Regions from separate parts of the Paenibacillus sp. SER-28 genome, predicted to be linked through region 3. Evidence: riboswitches for the same ligand, from Rfam matches in the RefSeq annotation. Region 3 holds a riboswitch; each other region holds the start of a gene.

Region 1 (5,763 bases), on a different contig from region 3:
AGGAGATGCCAAGTGGCTGCGCATCTCCTACCACAATATCCGCGCCCTGTTTGCCGGGTGTCTCCAGCAAGCCAAGTGCCAGTGGGTTGGCGCTGACGACCAAAAGACCTTTGTGCGCATGGATGAGATCAGCCATCGGCTTCAGGTTTTCCACGGCTCCGAAAAAGTTGGGGCTTTGGACTAAAACAGCCGCGGTCTGTTCTGATACGGCCGCCGCTAACGCATTAGCATCCGTTACCCCGTCCGAATAGCCAATCTCCACGATGTCCAAATCCAATCCGCGTGCATAGGCTGCCAATACCTGACGTGCCTCCGGATGGACGGACCTTGATACGATAAGCTGTTTACGGCGGGTAGCTGCGGCGGACAGTGAGCCCGCTTCCGCCAGTGCAGTCGCTCCGTCGTACATGCTGGCATTAGCTACAGCCATGCCCGTCAATTCGCAAATATACGACTGAAATTCGAAAATGGCTTGTAGCTCGCCTTGGCTTACTTCCGGCTGATAGGGGGTGTAGGCTGTGTAGAATTCCGAGCGTGAAGTGATGTGCTGGATGACGGACGGAATATGATGATCATAGATTCCTGCGCCAAGAAAGCTGGCATGTGTGTCTGTATTGGCGTTGTGTCCGGCCAGCTCGGCCAAATGTCGGGTCAAGGCTCTCTCGTCGAGCCGAGAAGAAAGAGGGAGTTCCCCTTGATATCGAATGGCCTCAGGAATGTCACTGAATAAATCATCAATGGATGAAACGCCGACCACACGCAGCATTTCGATTTGATCCTGTTCAGTCATAGGGAGATAGCGATGCTGCTTCATAGGTTCTGGCTCCTTTCGAAAAGCAAAATTTAAATCGTAAATTAGCTAATAAAAAAGTGTGAGATGAAAACCCAGAAGTTCATATCTGACATGTTTGCTTTATTGAAATGAAGAGAGTTTAAGATCAGCGCGGGCGTTTATAAAAGGGTGCTGCCACCACCTCGGCACGCAGGCGTTTGCCACGAATCTCAACCTCCAGCGGTGTGGAGAGGGCGCTAAAACGACTGTCTACCAAGGCGAGGCCCAGATTACGCTTCAAGGTGGGCGACTGAGTCCCCGTTGTGACCTCACCGATGCGTTGTCCTTCTGCGAATACCGGGTAATGGGCGCGAGGGATACCGCGATCCATCATTTCCAGCCCGATCAATTTGCGAGGAATCCCTTGTTCTTTCTGACGTTGCAGTGCTTCTCTACCGATAAAATCTCCTTTATTCAGCTTGACGAAGAACCCTAGACCGGCTTCGAGCGGTGAAATCGTGGCAGATAACTCCTGTCCGTACAGCGGCAACCGTGCCTCAAAGCGTAATGTATCCCGAGCACCAAGTCCAGCGGGAATCAGCCCATACGACTCACCGGAACGAAGCAAACCCTCCCATACAGCTGGTGCTTCCGCAGCAGGTACATAAAATTCAAAACCGTCTTCGCCCGTATATCCGGTTCGTGAGACGAGTGCTTTTGCTCCGAACAATGGCACATTCTCATGGAAGCGAAAAGATGCCAGATTCGTAATGTCCGTATCTGCCACGGCTGCGGCAATACGTGCTGCTTCCGGTCCTTGCAACGCCAGCAATGCTATCGCATCAGACACATTCTCCATGTGAACGGATGCAGGCATATGGCGAATTAGCCAATCCCAATCCTTATCGATGTTAGAGGCGTTCACAACGAGCATGTAGCGCTCCGGTCCTTTGCAGTAAACAAGCAGGTCGTCTACTACCCCTCCATCGGGGTAACACAGGAGTGAATATTGTGCCTGACCTGGTTCCAACTGGCTGACATCATTCGTGGTCACCCTTTGCAGAAAAGCTTCGGCCTCTTTGCCTTCAACCAAAAATTCGCCCATATGCGATACATCGAATAAACCGGCACGTTGCCGGACGGCCTCATGCTCCTTTTGAATGCTGCTAAACTGAACGGGGAGCTCCCAGCCGCCAAAGTCAATACAACGAACCCCAGACTGCGTCCCGTAGGACGAATATAGCGGTGTTTTTCGCAAATTAGTCATTTTTCCACTCCTATCCGGTGTGATCGGCTAAACAAAAAAGACAGGCCGAAAAAAACGTATAGACGGCAGTCTACACTCTTTTTTCAGCTCTGTCCTTGATACCAGAAAGTTACCCCGGTATGTACCGGGTTTCCCCTTGGGTGATCCGCTCCAATAGCGAATGCTCTCCAGAGATGCGTCCGGCAGAGGTCCTTTTGCCTGAGAGATTCACCTGCAATGCAGGCTTACTCCTTCGGCGCTACCTTCGGGATCAACAGTATATTACCTGGCTTTGCAGATAACAACTTGATCCGATTCGCGTGCACTTATGTTTCATAAGCGGCAACAGCTATGCGAATCTTTTTGGCAGTCTCTCCCTCCGCGTTCATCCGCGTTTGCAGTTGTCGGGGTGTTTCCCAAAGCATTTGCTATAACCCATTAATACGCAAATTCATTCAAAATGTCAATAAAAATGTCATCAAAAACAATAGAAAAAACATTTAATATATAAATAAGGATATGTAAGCGTTTGTTATAAGCTATCATATTTTTATATAGTACGCCATATGAGGTGATATGAAGTATTTTTGTTAGTATTATTGACATGAGTGTTCTTGTTGTCATAATCTTAACCTGTCTAATACAGGTGAGCAAAAGCGATTTTATTCATATGGAAGTGAGGGGAACAGGATGAGTGAAGTAAAGCAGCAACTTTGGTATACAGACGAACATGAGTGGGTTCAGCGCACAGCGGATGGGACGTTGCGGATTGGTATCACAGACTTTGCACAGCATCAACTGGGTGATATTGTTTTTGTAGAATTACCTGAGGCGGGAGTAACGATTGAGCAGGGAGCGGAGATCGGTACGATTGAATCGGTAAAGACGGTATCCGACCTTTTTGCTCCGGTGACGGGAACCGTATTAAAAGTGAATGAAGCGCTGGAAAGTACGCCTGAGCTAGTAAATGAATCTCCCTATGAAAAAGGTTGGATGATCGAAGTAGAGATGGGTAAAGATGTGGAGGAAGCATTGGGCAAGCTACTGCCTGCGGATCAATACGAGCAGTTGATTTCCGATGAGCAGTAATGGAGCAATGTAGTATGGAATAAGAGTGTTATTTGTCTGCTCGATTTTTGTATACAACAGTCGCTATGATTTGACATAGCGGCTATTTTTTTGTCTTATTGCAGACGCAATTACGTGTTTTATTCTGATGTAGAGGGTTGTCCCTATAGTAAGAATCATACATAATCCAGTACGGTTTTTCGACTAATTTCTATAGCTACAGGTCATATTAAGAAGAATTATGCAGGTATAATACCTTCTCGGATAATTTAAATTTAAATGTTGTCATCAACGTTCATGACGAAAGTACGTTTTCATTTCGTTGATGAAGATAGCGCTGTCATTTAGTATGAATTTTAAGAAAAGGTAGTGATGCTTACCTACAAGGAGGATTTGAATATGAGTACATTGGACGCAAAGCCAAGTTCAAAAGGAGGCACTCGTGTCGCCGTACAGCGTTTTGGCCGTTTTCTCAGCGGTATGGTTATGCCCAATATGGGAGCCTTTATCGCGTGGGGATTGATTACGGCACTCTTTATTCCGACCGGGTGGTTCCCGAACGAAGGTTTTGCACAACTGGTTGATCCGATGAAAAATTATTTGCTGCCGCTGCTGATTGGTTACACGGGAGGCACGATGATTCACGGACAACGTGGAGGAGTGATTGGTGCCATTATGACGATGGGTGTCATAGTGGGAGCCGATATCCCGATGTTCCTGGGCGCGATGGTCGCTGGTCCGCTGGCTGCGTGGATATTGAAGAAGTTCGACAAGGCCATTGAAGGCAAAGTCAGATCAGGCTTTGAAATGCTGGTCAATAATTTTTCGGCCGGGATTATCGGTGCCATTCTAGCACTGCTTGCCCATGTGGCGATCGGCCCGGTTGTACAAATGATCAGTCAAGTATTGTCGGCAGGGGTACAGTTCCTCGTGAACGCAGGGCTACTGCCGCTTGTCAACCTCATTATTGAGCCCGGAAAAGTACTATTTTTAAACAACGCGCTGAATCACGGAGTATTAAGTCCGATTGCGTTGGAGGAAGCTGCAAGAACAGGGAAATCCGTACTGTTCATGCTGGAATCCAATCCTGGGCCGGGGCTCGGTATTTTGCTGGCCTACTGCCTGTTCGGTAAAGGCTCTGCGAAGTCGTCGGCTCCTGGCGCAGTCATCATTCATTTTTTCGGCGGGATTCATGAAATTTATTTCCCTTATATTTTGATGAAGCCGATTTTGATTCTTGCTGCTATAGCTGGGGGCGTTGTGGGAACCTTCTGTTTCATGTTGACAGGTGCCGGACTGGTTGCTGCTCCTTCGCCGGGCAGCATCATCGCCTATTTTCTAATGACGCCAAAAGGCGGATATTTGCCAATGCTAAGCGGGGTGATCGCTGCTGCGGTCGTATCTTTTGCTGTTGCCGCAGTGTTACTCAAGACTGGTAAGCAACAAGAAGAGGGGCTGGAAGAAGCTGCATCCCGCCTGAAAGATATGAAAAATCAAAGCAAGAGTGCAAGTGCTAACGCCACTGTAATGGAAGATAACCACGAATCTGATCGTGCTGCAGAAATTGCTGCAGATCGAACGCTCAAGGATAAATCCGAAGTGAACAAAATCGTCTTTTCCTGTGATGCAGGTATGGGTTCAAGCGCTATGGGTGCCTCGATTTTACGCAAAAAAATGAAGCAGGCGGGTGTGGGCGTAACAGTTACGAATACGGCAATCAGTGAAATTCCACAGGATGCGGATATTGTCATTACGCAAAAAACGTTGACAGACCGGGCTAAAACAGTGGCTCCTAAAGCTGAGCACATTTCCATTGACAATTTTCTGAAGAGTCCTGAATACGAAGCGCTGGTTGAACGTCTGAAATCCGATTCTTAATCCCCATCGAAGTCAGGCGGACTGTATGCAATGTACGTCTCCTGCTGGAGGGATGAGCTTGGGAAGGAACGGTATGCGCTTATGAATATTACGAAACGACAACGTGACATCGTGGAATATCTTCTGGAGCAGTCCAAAGAGGTTACAGCCGGGGAAATTGCCACGAAGATCAATGTCAGCACAAGGACGGTTCATCGGGAACTGGGTGCAGTCGAGCATTGGCTGGCAGCTCATGAGGTGAAGCTGGAGAAAAAGTCAGGGATCGGTATCTGTATAGATGCTGATCCAGCTCAGCTTGTATGCCTGCGAAAACAATTGCTGCATACGAAGTCAGACGAATATTCGGCTGAGGAGAGAAAGATCGTGGTACTCTGCATGCTGCTGGATACACGGGAGCCGATCAAGCTGTTGGCGCTGGCTTCAGATCTGAAAGTCACGGTAACTACGGTCAGTCATGATCTAGACGAATTGCAAGACTGGATTGAGGAACGTGGACTCATGCTTGTGCGCAGACGGGGGTACGGGGTCGAGATTACAGGGCGGGAGACAGACAAAAGACGGGCGATTTCCGAGCTGGCTCTCGAATATTTGGATGAATCCGATCTGTTTTCAGCCCGGGAAGAACTTCGTCCTGTAACCCGTGTTGCCGACAAGTTGCTGGAGATGATTGGCAGAGATAACCTGCTAATCGTGGAAAAGGCCCTCTGGCAGCCCCATGAAAAATGGTTGGAAAACATGGTGGAAAGCAAATACATGGAGCTGCTGATTCAAATTTGCGTTTCGCTGGTACGTCTTCGAC
Region 2 (5,763 bases), on a different contig from region 3:
TCTCCCACCAGCCCGTATGTCTGGCCTGCCTCAATGCTGATCGACACGCCATCCACTGCTTTCACCTGATCGATAACACGCTGGAAGAAACCACCGCGCACCGGATAGTGGACCCTCAGATCATTTAACTCTAGTAGTGCCATGAGCAGCCCCCCCCTTTGCCTCGTCTTCAAAATGAAAATGCTGATAACATGTACAACGGACCCAATGTCCAGGGGAAATTTCATTTAGTTGGGGATGGTCTTCATGCACTCTCTGCTGAATCCAGGGAATACGCGGAGCAAAGCGGCAGCTATTGCGGGGGATATCTTGTAATGAGGGAACAATGCCGCCGATGACATGCAGTGATTCCCCCTTGGTATGCGATCCCGGCATAGAAGCAAGCAAAGAACGCGTATACGGATGCTGTGGATGCCTGAATAATTCAAAAACATCAGCGCTCTCCACGATTTCTCCGGCATACATGACCACCACGCGGTCGGCTACTTCTGCCACAACTCCAAGATCGTGCGTAATCAGGATAATTCCGCTCTCAGTCTCCTGTTGAAGCTGTTTGAGCAAGTCGAGAATTTGCGATTGGATCGTTACATCGAGCGCAGTAGTTGGTTCATCTGCAATAATAAGAGAAGGTCGGCAAGCTATGGCAATCGCGATCATCACACGCTGCCGCATCCCTCCTGACAGTTCATGCGGATACTGCTCATACACACGCACAGGATTCGGTATATCTACGCTTTCCAGCAGCTCCAGCACACGTTCCCTTTTTTGCTTCGTAGATAGTGACGTATGATAATCAAGATTTTCTTCAATCTGCTTGCCAATGCTCATCAACGGGTTGAGTGCTGTCAGCGGGTCCTGAAAAATCATACCAATGCCCGCTCCGCGGATTTTATTCATTTGCCCTGAGGAAAGACGGTTCAGGTCCGTGCCTTTAAAAAGGACCTCTCCCTCTACACGTGTGCGTTCCATGTCATGCAGTTGCGGGATAGAAAGCGCCAGCGCGCTTTTGCCACAGCCAGATTCTCCGACTACAGCCAGCACTTCATTGGGGTTGACCGTCAGATCCAGATGGTCGACTGCGGGGTGATATTGATCCTTGATGCGAAAAGAGACGGATAATCCTTTAATTTCCAACACGGGTTCGGTATTCAATGCGCGCTTCCTCCATTCTCCATGGTCTTGTCCCGCTTATTCTCACCATGTTTGATGTTTAAAACCTCTCATGAACATTACATACCGTTTTTGTCGGAATAATTTGAATACATCCTATCACCAGTATATGGATATATCAATTAAGATTATGCTATCAACATCATTTAAAAAATCAATGATCCAGCAGTAGCGCGGCCTTTCTGGCACAAAGTGTAATGAAATAACCAACCACAGGTTAATTTTCATCACAAAAAAAGTCGCCTGATCCCTCTACAGGGATCAAACGACTAACTAATACCAGCTCACATTGAGCTTCTGGCGATAATTATGAAGCTGCTCCATAGGAGCCAGACTTGAACGTTCTAGGATCATACCATTTGTAGCCTGCTGCCGGAGCAGACCAAGGCTCAGCCTGCGGTTCCGTGGAAGCCGCAGGCTCCTCGAATGGCAGAAGCTTCGTTGGTTGATCCAGAGTCAAACCTGCCACATCAGACAATTTCGTGTAGTCCTGCTTCCATGCAAGCCATTGGACCGTTTGCACCAGGAAGGTGGAATCATCCACTTCCTCGAAACCATCATATGTCTTCTTCGACTGTCCGTTTTCCTCACGCACATATTTCGGTGTAGCATCTTCTACAGGGGAAGAATCACCGATGAACGCTGCCTTGCCTTGACCTACCTTGGAGATAGCGGCATAAGGCCCTTCTGCACGGCCCCCGCCGTTATAAACTCCCTGGTCTACAGCATTCCCCCATTTGTTCGTGCCTGAAGGGATATAAGCAATGCCTTTAGCCTTGGTAGGATCAATAATAGCCAGCGTAGATCCTGCATGCATTGCAATCGAGCGCACACCCTTGGTAATACCGAAAGATTGATCTGCGGCTACAATGTCAGTAGCATTCACGTCACCAAGCGCATTATAACGGAAACGAACACCAAAGTTGGTCGCCAGCCAATCGGAGCTTGTTAATCCTTGCATCGCAGGTGATGCAGCTTCTTCTGCAGTCATGCCTTTGGCCGGATTAGTATAGGCTCCACGACGGTAGCCATTCATAACTTCGGAGGAATCCCAACGGTTTTTGTTACGGTCCGCATTATAATGATCGGAGATGAAGAAGACGCTCCCCCCGTTATTCACGTATTGCAGCAGAGCAGCCTGCTCGGATGCCTTAAAGGCAACATTCGCTTCACCAATAATGAACACATCATATTGGCGCAGCTTGTCATATGTTATGGCCTGCTCTCCATAAGTAAAAGGAATGGGACGATTCAATTGGTCTACCGTAAAGCCTACATTACGCAGTCCATTGGCAAAGTCGGAGAAGGCGCCTTCAATGACCCAATCTGCTGCGCCAGCGGTCTGTGCGTGCGTATTATCGAACAGCACCTTTTTGCCTTTTCCATCCGGCAATGTAGTACCGGGTTGACCCGGGTTGCCAGGTTCACCTGGTTCCCCCGGCTCGCTTCCGCTCACCAGTTCAACAGCGCTTGGGCTTTTCACTCCACCAAAATTATTGTAGGCGCCGAGTGTACCCGTCACACGAATTTTGCTGCCGATCAGCTCAGGATGGCCTGACAGCCCAAATTGCCCTCTGTACGCTGAAGTCAGCTGTACATCCAATAGATTAGACGTATTACGTTCATTTGCCTGATCGGCAATCAGTACGTTAAAATCATTCGCGAACGGAGAAGAAAAGTTAGTCGTTTTCGATCCGGTAGCATGTCCGACGATGTAGCCTTCCACCGTCACCGTACCTCCACTGCTTTGGCCCTGAAGTGCTTCGGCTACTGTCAATGCTCCCTCTGCCTTGACCTGACCGAATGGTACGAAGATCCCGATCAGCAGTGATACGATTGCTGCTAGATGCAGCATCCCTTTTAAGCGTGAACCTGTGAACCGCAAGCCTTTTACCATACGTCAATATCCCTCCTATGTTTTCCATAAATGTACTTGTCCTTTATCAGATTAGCCGCCAATCTTCTAATTCCTTCCTGATTTCATCCATAATTATGTAAATTTTAATCTTTTTTATTGGAAACACACCTGTTTATGTAAAAATCGAACCCTGTGATTGACACCGAGCACGGCATACATTACCCTAAGAAAGACATGTAGAACGGTATACGCGAATGAAGATGACGGGAGAGTCTGTCCAGGGAGCCTACACTCTGGCGGCACCGAAGGAGCAAGACGCCAGCACCCGGCTGGCGGATAATCTCTCAGGTCCATGTATCGTCATCTGACGCAACTCTGGAGAGAGCGCAAGCCACCCAAGGGGTAAGGCGGTAAGAACACCGCACGAAACTCTCAGGTAACGAGGACAGAGATAAGGGAAACTTCCTTATCCTGTCCTTTTTTGTGCTCACATTGCGCGTCAGCATTAGGAACCGTCATAAACGCGCAAAGACGCGGAAATACCATATAGTATGGTATTAGAACATACAGGGGGCCACACCATGCGTTTCAAAGATGTATTTTCCATTATCGGCCCGGCCATGACCGGACCTTCCAGTTCACACACCGCAGGCGCGGTGCGACTCGCACGCGTTGCCCGGCACTGGCTCGGAGCGCAGCCTGACCGTGCCCGCATGACATTATACGGCTCCTTTGCCGATACGTATAAAGGACACGGTACAGATCTGGCGCTCATCGCAGGACTGCTTAATTACGATACGGACGATCACCGGATTCCCGATGCCGAGCAGTGGGCCGAACAAGCCGGGATGGCCGTGGAATTCGCCGTCAGCGGACTCCCCGCCCCTCATCCGAACACTGTCCGTTTCGAGCTGTGGAAGGGCGAGGATCAGCGCACACTGTTGGGCTCCTCCATCGGCGGCGGCAGCATCCATGTCCAGCAACTGAATGAATTCCGGGTCAATCTGACCGGGGAGCTGCCTACGCTGGTGCTTCTCCACTCGGATAAGCCCGGTACATTGGGCGCGATAACTTCAGCGCTGGGCGAGGCTCACATTAACATTGCCTATATGCACGTAGATCGCAAGGGCCGGGATGGTGAAGCACTCACCGCCATTGAAACGGACAGTTCTGCTCCAGCTGAACTAATTGCGGAACTGCGTTCTTTACCTCATATGTATGAAATTAAGATGATTAATTTGAAAAAAGGAGCTGAATCCGATGCGGTTTAGCCATCTGCATGAGATCAGCGCTTTATGCGCTGAAGAATCCACCACGATTGGCCGCTTGATGATTCAAGAGCAGGTACAAGAAACGAATACAACGGAGGAAGAAATCTTTCGCCAAATGTCTGATTATTATGAAGTCATGAAGGAAGCCGTTCATCGCGGTCAGACACAAGACACCGTATCCCGCAGTGGATTGACGGGCGGTGACGGCAAGCGCCTAGCCGAGTATCTGCGGGCAGGGGAAACCTGCTCCGGTGATGCCTCCGCGCTCGCCATGGCTTATGCCCTCTCCGTGTCGGAGGTTAATGCATCCATGGGTCGCATTGTCGCCACGCCTACCGCAGGCTCATGTGGGGTTATCCCTGGTGTATTCATCAGTGCGCAGGAACGGTTCGGCTGGGATGATGAGCATATGGTGAACGGCCTATTCGCCGCTGGAGCCATTGGCTACGTGATCGCCAACAACTCCTTCATTTCTGGCGCGGAGGGAGGCTGTCAGGCTGAGATTGGCTCAGCTATCGGGATGGCCGCTGGCGCTATGGTCGAGCTGCGCGGTGGTACGCCTGAACAGGCTGTTCACGCCGTGGGTCTCGCCCTTAAGAACACGCTCGGCCTGATTTGCGACCCCGTCGCCGGACTCGTGGAGATCCCGTGCATCGTGCGCAACGGGCTGGGAGCCGTGACTGCACTTGCCGCAGCAGATATGGCTTTGGCGGGTGTGCGCAGCGCTATTCCGTCTGACGAAGTCATTGACGTGATGCTTGAAGTCGGCAGTGCGATGCCGTCGAAGCACCGCGAGACCGCCAAAGGCGGGTTGGCCCAGACGCCGACTGGCAAGCGTTTGACCGAATCACTTACACGCAACACACCAACCAAGAAGGATAAGTCATAAATTATAAGCGGTAGCCTCCTTAAAATAAAAGAGCAAGCCTATCGTCCTTGGACGTATGCTTGCTCTCTTTTTTACTGAACGGTTACCTGTACCTTCGTCATTTTACCTGCATATTTCACAGTAATTACAGCTTTACCCTTGCCCTGTGCCTTAATGTTACCGTCTTTGACGGTCGCAACAATAATTCTGGACGAGGACCAGACAGCCGGTTTGGAAACATCCTTCTCCGACTCATCCTTATACGTGGCTGTAGCCGTAACCTTAGCCAGCTGTCCTGCCTTCAAATTCAAAGCAACTTCGTCTGTTTGCAGGTATTTAAGCGTATCAACATCCACGGGTACACTAATTACCTTCCCGCCAAACTTCGCCTGAATGTTAGCTTTACCGTAGCTAACCGCAGTAACCTGACCCTTTTTAACAGTGGCTACCTTATAATTAGACGTTTTCCATTCAGCTTGGGCCGTAACGTCCTTTTCTTTACCATCACTCGATTTAACCACAATCGCGATGGTTTTTTGATCTCCAGATTTGAGCGATAATGCAATTGCATCCGCTTCAATCTTTTGCGCTACGTC
Region 3 (5,763 bases):
GCACATAAAATAGCCTCTGGAAATTCGTCTGGATGCTGTAACAAATCCCGTACGACCTGTTCGCCATCACGGATATTATAAATAGAAGAGTGATTCCAGTGTTGCAACACTGGCAGATTGTGCTCACTCATGATCTGTTCGTAGGCTCGTTGTCTACTATGGGTATTAATACTGCTCGGACGGCCAAAAGCATTGGCTATACGAGTATAGCCTTTTTGTATCAAATGTTTGAGCGCTAACATATATCCTTCATACTGATCCATAGCGACGGAGCGAATATCGGTATGCTCCATTCGTTGCCACGACACGATCGGGCCATATTTGCAATAGGTGCTCAAAAAATCAGTGTCATTCACGCAGGAAATGATGACCAGCGCATCGACTCTTTTTCTTTTTAAATCCTCAAAGGCTTGAAGCTCTTTCTTTTTGTCTTCTCCCGAAGTATAAATAATGGTTTGAAATTCATATTGGCCCGCTACTTCCACAAAGCTGTCCAGAAAAGCGAGAACAATTTCATTAATAGTTGAAGTAATGATACCGATCTGAAGCGTCTGACCCTTGGATAGAGAAATGGCATTCCGATTAGGAACATAATCTAATTCCTGCATGATTTTCAAAATCTTAGCTCTTGTTTCGTGACTAACATGGGGGGACTGATTTAATACTCTGGATACCGTAGCTTTGGAAAAGCCCGCCAGTTTTGCAATTTGATCAAGATTCGACATGGTGCTTCTCCTCACATAAGAAAAAATACTTGACATGAAACGCGTTACAACGATTAGGATGCTTATGAAGGCATTACGTCTATTCTAAGGTATCTGTCAATGCATTTCAAAGGAGAACGGTTATCGTTAGGTTGCATTGTTCGCTGAAATGGGCTTTAAAGTATTCCGTATGTCCATCTACTGGTCGCGGATTTTCCCGAATGGCTATGATGCCGAGCCGAATGAAGCAGGATTGCAATTCTACGACAATGTATTTGATGAGCTGCGCAAGTATGGTATTGAACCGCTGGTAACATTGTCACATTATGAAACACCGCTAGGTCTGACGCAGAAGTATAATGGCTGGCTGGGTCGTGAAGTCATACAGCATTACGTAAATTATGCCGAAACGGTGTTTACACGCTATAAGGATAAAGTAAAATACTGGCTGACCTTTAATGAAATCAATGTAATGACCATGAGCCCGTTCACCGGTGGCGGTGTGGTTATTGACCGTGTAGAAAACAAACAACAAGCGATATATCAAGCATTGCATCATCAATTTGTAGCTAGTGCACTGGCGACCAAACGGGGACATGAGATCATCCCGGGCGCACAAATCGGCTGTATGCTGGCACGTATTGAAAGCTATCCACATACGTGTAACCCAGAGGATATACTGAAAGCCCAGCATGAAAATCAGATGAACCTTTTCTTTACGGATGTGCATGCCCGTGGGGAATATTCCAATTACATGAAGCGCTATTTTGAAGAAAATAATGTTGTAATACACACAGAACCAGGCGATGCTGAAATATTGAAAAATAACACGGTTGATTTTATCTCATTTAGCTACTATATGACCTTGACCGTATCTGCAGGTCCAGAAGGTGAGAAAGCAGCAGGAAACCTGATTGGTGGCGTGAAAAATCCATATTTACAGTCCTCTGACTGGGGCTGGCAGATCGATCCGATCGGCCTGCGTGTTACGCTGAACACGTTATATGACCGCTATCAAAAGCCGCTGTTCATCGTGGAAAATGGTTTGGGTGCGTATGATAAGGTGGAAGAAGACGGCTCTGTGCATGACACGTATCGCATTGATTACTTGCGTCAGCATATTGCCCAAATGAAGGAAGCGATTGCCGACGGTGTTGATCTGGTTGGTTACACCAGCTGGGGCCCTATCGACCTTGTGAGCATGTCTACATCCGAAATGTCCAAGCGCTACGGATTTATTTACGTTGATCTGGATGATGACGGTAACGGAACGCTCGAACGCTCCAAAAAGGACTCTTTTAACTGGTATAAAAATGTGATAGCAACCAATGGTGAAGAATTGTAATTCCATATCGTCTCGGGCGGGTATAGCAGAGGACATCCTAAGGATGAAATTTGCTGTATCCGCTTTTTTGATAGACACAATAATAATATTTCAGAGGGCTTCACAAACTTTTCACTTGTAATAAGCTGAAAGTTTTCTGTATAATAAATAAAAATTTCATATGTCTGGTTGATGTTTGCGGGAGATGGAACGAAAGTTCCGACCGAAGGGGCAAAACTCTCAGGTGCTTAGGCTGGTTACAGCAACAAGCGGGGACCGTAAACGGACAGAACTCTGGAGAGACCCTTAATTGGGCGCCGAAGGTGCACCGCAGAAAACATCTGCTTAAACTCTCAGGCAAAAGGACAGAGACGCGAATAACCTGTGACAGGGAATGCCCCTAGGCTTTTTTATGAGCTATTAGAGGTAGAAACCTGCACAAGATGGTTGTATTTTTTCGTGCCTTTAACCTCTCCAGGAGTCGAATCAGCGGATTTGACTCTTTTTTGTTTTCTAATATGCTGGAGGAGCGGGTTGAAATGAATTTGGTACATGTATTAGAAACGATTGACAGCTGGATATGGGGAGCGCCGCTTCTTATTCTTGTAATGGGCACTGGGTTGTGGCTAACGATCCGTTTGAAGCTGCTCCAGGTTATTCGATTGCCTTTGGCGCTCAAGCTAATTGGTAAAGCGCCGGACGAAGGTAGCGGAGATGTAAGCAGCTTCGGAGCATTGAGTACGGCACTGGCAGCTACTGTAGGTACAGGAAGTATCGTCGGCGTGGCAACAGCGATCAAACTGGGTGGGCCCGGTTCATTATTCTGGATGCTGGTTGCAGCTTTTTTCGGGATGGCAACCAAATATGCGGAAGGATTATTATCCGTTAAATACCGTGTTAAAGACCGGAATGGACAATTTTCGGGTGGCCCGATGTATTATATTGAAAACGGGCTTGGCCGCCGTTTCAAGCCGCTGGCGATGTTGTTTGCCTTTTCTGGTGTTCTTGTAGCCCTATTTGGAATCGGTACTTTTCCGCAAGTAAAGGCTATCGTTTCTTCGACGGAAAGTAGCTTCGGAGTGCCAACGGTAGTTACAGCGATCATTATTTCCGTGTTAACGGCTGTTGTTACGATTGGAGGACTCAAAAGTATTGCCAAGGTATCCACAAAGATTGTTCCATTCATGTCGGGGCTCTATATCGTAGTTTGCTTAATTGTACTCTTTAAGTTTGCAGGAGAGCTTCCTCATGCGATTGCTTTAGTATTACAAGGGGCCTTCTCGACCACATCTGCAACGGGTGGATTTGCCGGAGCGACGATTATGTTGGCGATGCGAAGTGGAGTTGCCAGAGGTATTTTTGCTAATGAAGCTGGTTTGGGAAGTGCGCCAATTGCAGCAGCTGCTGCTAAGACGAAATGGCCTGCAGAACAAGGGTTGATATCCATGACAGGCGTATTTATCGATACGATGATTATTTGTAATCTGACGGGATTTACGTTGCTGGTTACGGGAATATGGAGTGGAAATGACGATGGAGGTCTGATGACCCAGCATGCGTTTTCCAGTGCCTTTCCGGCTGGTGCAGAACTCGTGACGATTAGCCTTATTTTATTTGCATTCACAACGATACTGGGCTGGAATTACTACGGGGAACGTTGTGTTGAATATTTACTGGGTGTCAAATGGATTAAACCATACCGTTATTTGTTCATCGCACTTGTGGCAGGAGGTGCGTTCATCAAGTTGGAAGCCATTTGGCTGCTGGCAGATATCTTTAACGCAATGATGGCTTTCCCGAATCTGATTGCACTGCTTGGCTTATCGGGAATCGTAGTTGCAGAAACCCGAAACTATATGGATTCTCTGTATCCTAATAAGAAAAAGGGCATTCTTGCAGGTGCCAATGTAGGGGCAGCTATTCAAGTAGAAGAAAAGGGACACACGGTTAATTCATAAATTCCAAAAGGGAGTGCCCTCAGCCATCATAGGCTTGAGGACACTCCCTTTTGAATGTTATAACGATGCACGCAAAATAGCTAAAATATCTTCTTGATTCAGCTTTTTATAATTACCAAAGCCTCCGTATTCCATTTCACGGGCTGCAATGTTTGCGATTTTTTCCAATTGCTCATCATTAATATTGTAATCGGCCAGGGTGGAAGGGGCACCGAGACTTGTCCAGAATGCACTAAGACGGTCAATACCTTCCAAGGCGATTTCTCTATCTGTTTTACCTACGGTGTCTAAGTCAAACATGCTGAGCATCAGCCGCTTCATGCGTGCAGCATCCTGATCCACTGTATGTCTCATCCAGTTGGGAAACAGAATTGCCAGACCGCCAGCATGAGGAATATCATATACAGCGGATAATGCATGTTCAATCGTATGCGAAGCCCAATCCCCGAAGTAGCCCATTTGTAGTGTTCCGTTAAGAGCAATCGTTCCGGCATATAAAATCGTTTCACGATGCTCGTAGTTGTGCAAATCCTCCAGCAGTTTAGGTGCAGTTTCGATCACGGTTTGCAGCACGGAAAAGCACATACGATCTTGCAACGGTGTATTTTTAACATTGTGAAAATACTGTTCAAACACATGGCTCATCATATCCACCATGCCATATACCGTCTGATCACGTGGCACAGAGAAGGTGTTTTTTGGGTCCAGAATCGAAAATTTCGGATGCGTCACCGCGCTGCCCCATACGTATTTTTCGTTCGTTTCCCAGTTGGTGATGACAGAATCCGGATTCATTTCTGAACCGGTGGCGGCGAGTGTGAGGATGGTGCCGAATGGTAGAGCCTCGGTCGGCATGTGCTTTTTGTTGATAATATCCCACACATCGCCGTCATATTTAGCCCCTGCTGCGATGGCTTTGGTGCAATCAATAACGCTTCCGCCGCCTACTGCAAGTAAGAAGTCGATGTTTTCATTTCGGCAAATGTCGATGCCCTTCTTAACGGTGGACAAGCGCGGATTCGGCTCTACGCCGGACAATTCATGAATATTGAGATGTAGCGGCTCTAACGCGTCTAATACCTGGTCATACAGACCATTTCGCTTGACACTTCCACCTCCGTATATCAGTAAAATATTTTTGCCGTAATTCAGCAGCTCCTGCTGCAGTTCTTCAATTTGATTGTCTCCAAATATTAATTTGGTGGGGTTATAATATGTGAATTTGTTCATCTGGAAAGTTCCCCTCAGTTCATAGTTCATGTTCAAATCGTAAATCGCTTAACCTGATTGCCTGTTGGATACCTAACTTCATCATGTAAGCTATTTGAAATGACGATTAACCATTATACATGAAATGAATAAGGGAATTCAAGTAAATCTAATCTTTGACCGCTCCAGCGGCAAGATCGGAAATAAACTGGCGGCTAATGAAAAGAAACAAAATAATAAGTGGCAGTACAGCCAGCAGGGTGCCCGCAATGACCATCGCATAATCCGTATTGTAAATTCCGTTCAATTGTGACAGTGCAATCTGGAGCGTGAATTTACGCTCATCCGTTAAGACGATTAGCGGCCATAAATAATCATTCCAAGCTCCTATAAAGGTAAAGGCGCCGAGAAAAGCGAACGCAGGACGTAGAATAGGCAGTGCTACATTCAAGTACAGTCGAAAAAAGCTGCATCCGTCCATCCGGCCCGCATCCAGCAGCTCCTTTGGGATGGATTCTTCCGCATATTGACGAATCCAGAAAATGCCGAAGGCATTTACCATCCCCGG

The links. A riboswitch is a leader RNA that binds a small molecule or an ion and turns the genes downstream of it on or off. The one in region 3 is predicted to bind glycine.
Region 1: another riboswitch for glycine. It lies ahead of gcvT (glycine cleavage system aminomethyltransferase GcvT); the one in region 3 lies ahead of ACUYLD_RS23270 (alanine/glycine:cation symporter family protein).
Region 2: another riboswitch for glycine. It lies ahead of sdaAB (L-serine ammonia-lyase, iron-sulfur-dependent subunit beta); the one in region 3 lies ahead of ACUYLD_RS23270 (alanine/glycine:cation symporter family protein).

What each region holds. Positions count from the first base shown of each region.
Region 1 is NZ_JBRECM010000006.1:85,303-91,065, forward strand. Features, by position in the region: gene gcvPA (aminomethyl-transferring glycine dehydrogenase subunit GcvPA) at 1-814, opposite strand, end outside; gene gcvT (glycine cleavage system aminomethyltransferase GcvT) at 939-2,039, opposite strand; glycine riboswitch at 2,216-2,314, opposite strand; gene gcvH (glycine cleavage system protein GcvH) at 2,709-3,107, shown strand; gene ACUYLD_RS16020 (PTS mannitol transporter subunit IICB) at 3,486-4,964, shown strand; gene ACUYLD_RS16025 (BglG family transcription antiterminator) at 5,046-5,763, shown strand, end outside.
Region 2 is NZ_JBRECM010000003.1:490,184-495,946, forward strand. Features, by position in the region: gene ACUYLD_RS12430 (ABC transporter ATP-binding protein) at 1-143, opposite strand, end outside; gene ACUYLD_RS12435 (ABC transporter ATP-binding protein) at 121-1,152, opposite strand; gene ACUYLD_RS12440 (DUF6359 domain-containing protein) at 1,478-3,067, opposite strand; glycine riboswitch at 3,283-3,398, shown strand; gene sdaAB (L-serine ammonia-lyase, iron-sulfur-dependent subunit beta) at 3,610-4,299, shown strand; gene sdaAA (L-serine ammonia-lyase, iron-sulfur-dependent, subunit alpha) at 4,289-5,188, shown strand; gene ACUYLD_RS12455 (Ig-like domain-containing protein) at 5,260-5,763, opposite strand, start outside.
Region 3 is NZ_JBRECM010000014.1:63,296-69,058, reverse strand. Features, by position in the region: gene ACUYLD_RS23280 (LacI family DNA-binding transcriptional regulator) at 1-725, opposite strand, end outside; partial or broken gene ACUYLD_RS23275 (glycoside hydrolase family 1 protein) at 856-2,049, shown strand; glycine riboswitch at 2,218-2,294, shown strand; glycine riboswitch at 2,313-2,407, shown strand; gene ACUYLD_RS23270 (alanine/glycine:cation symporter family protein) at 2,568-3,986, shown strand; gene ACUYLD_RS23265 (iron-containing alcohol dehydrogenase) at 4,044-5,216, opposite strand; gene ACUYLD_RS23260 (carbohydrate ABC transporter permease) at 5,365-5,763, opposite strand, start outside.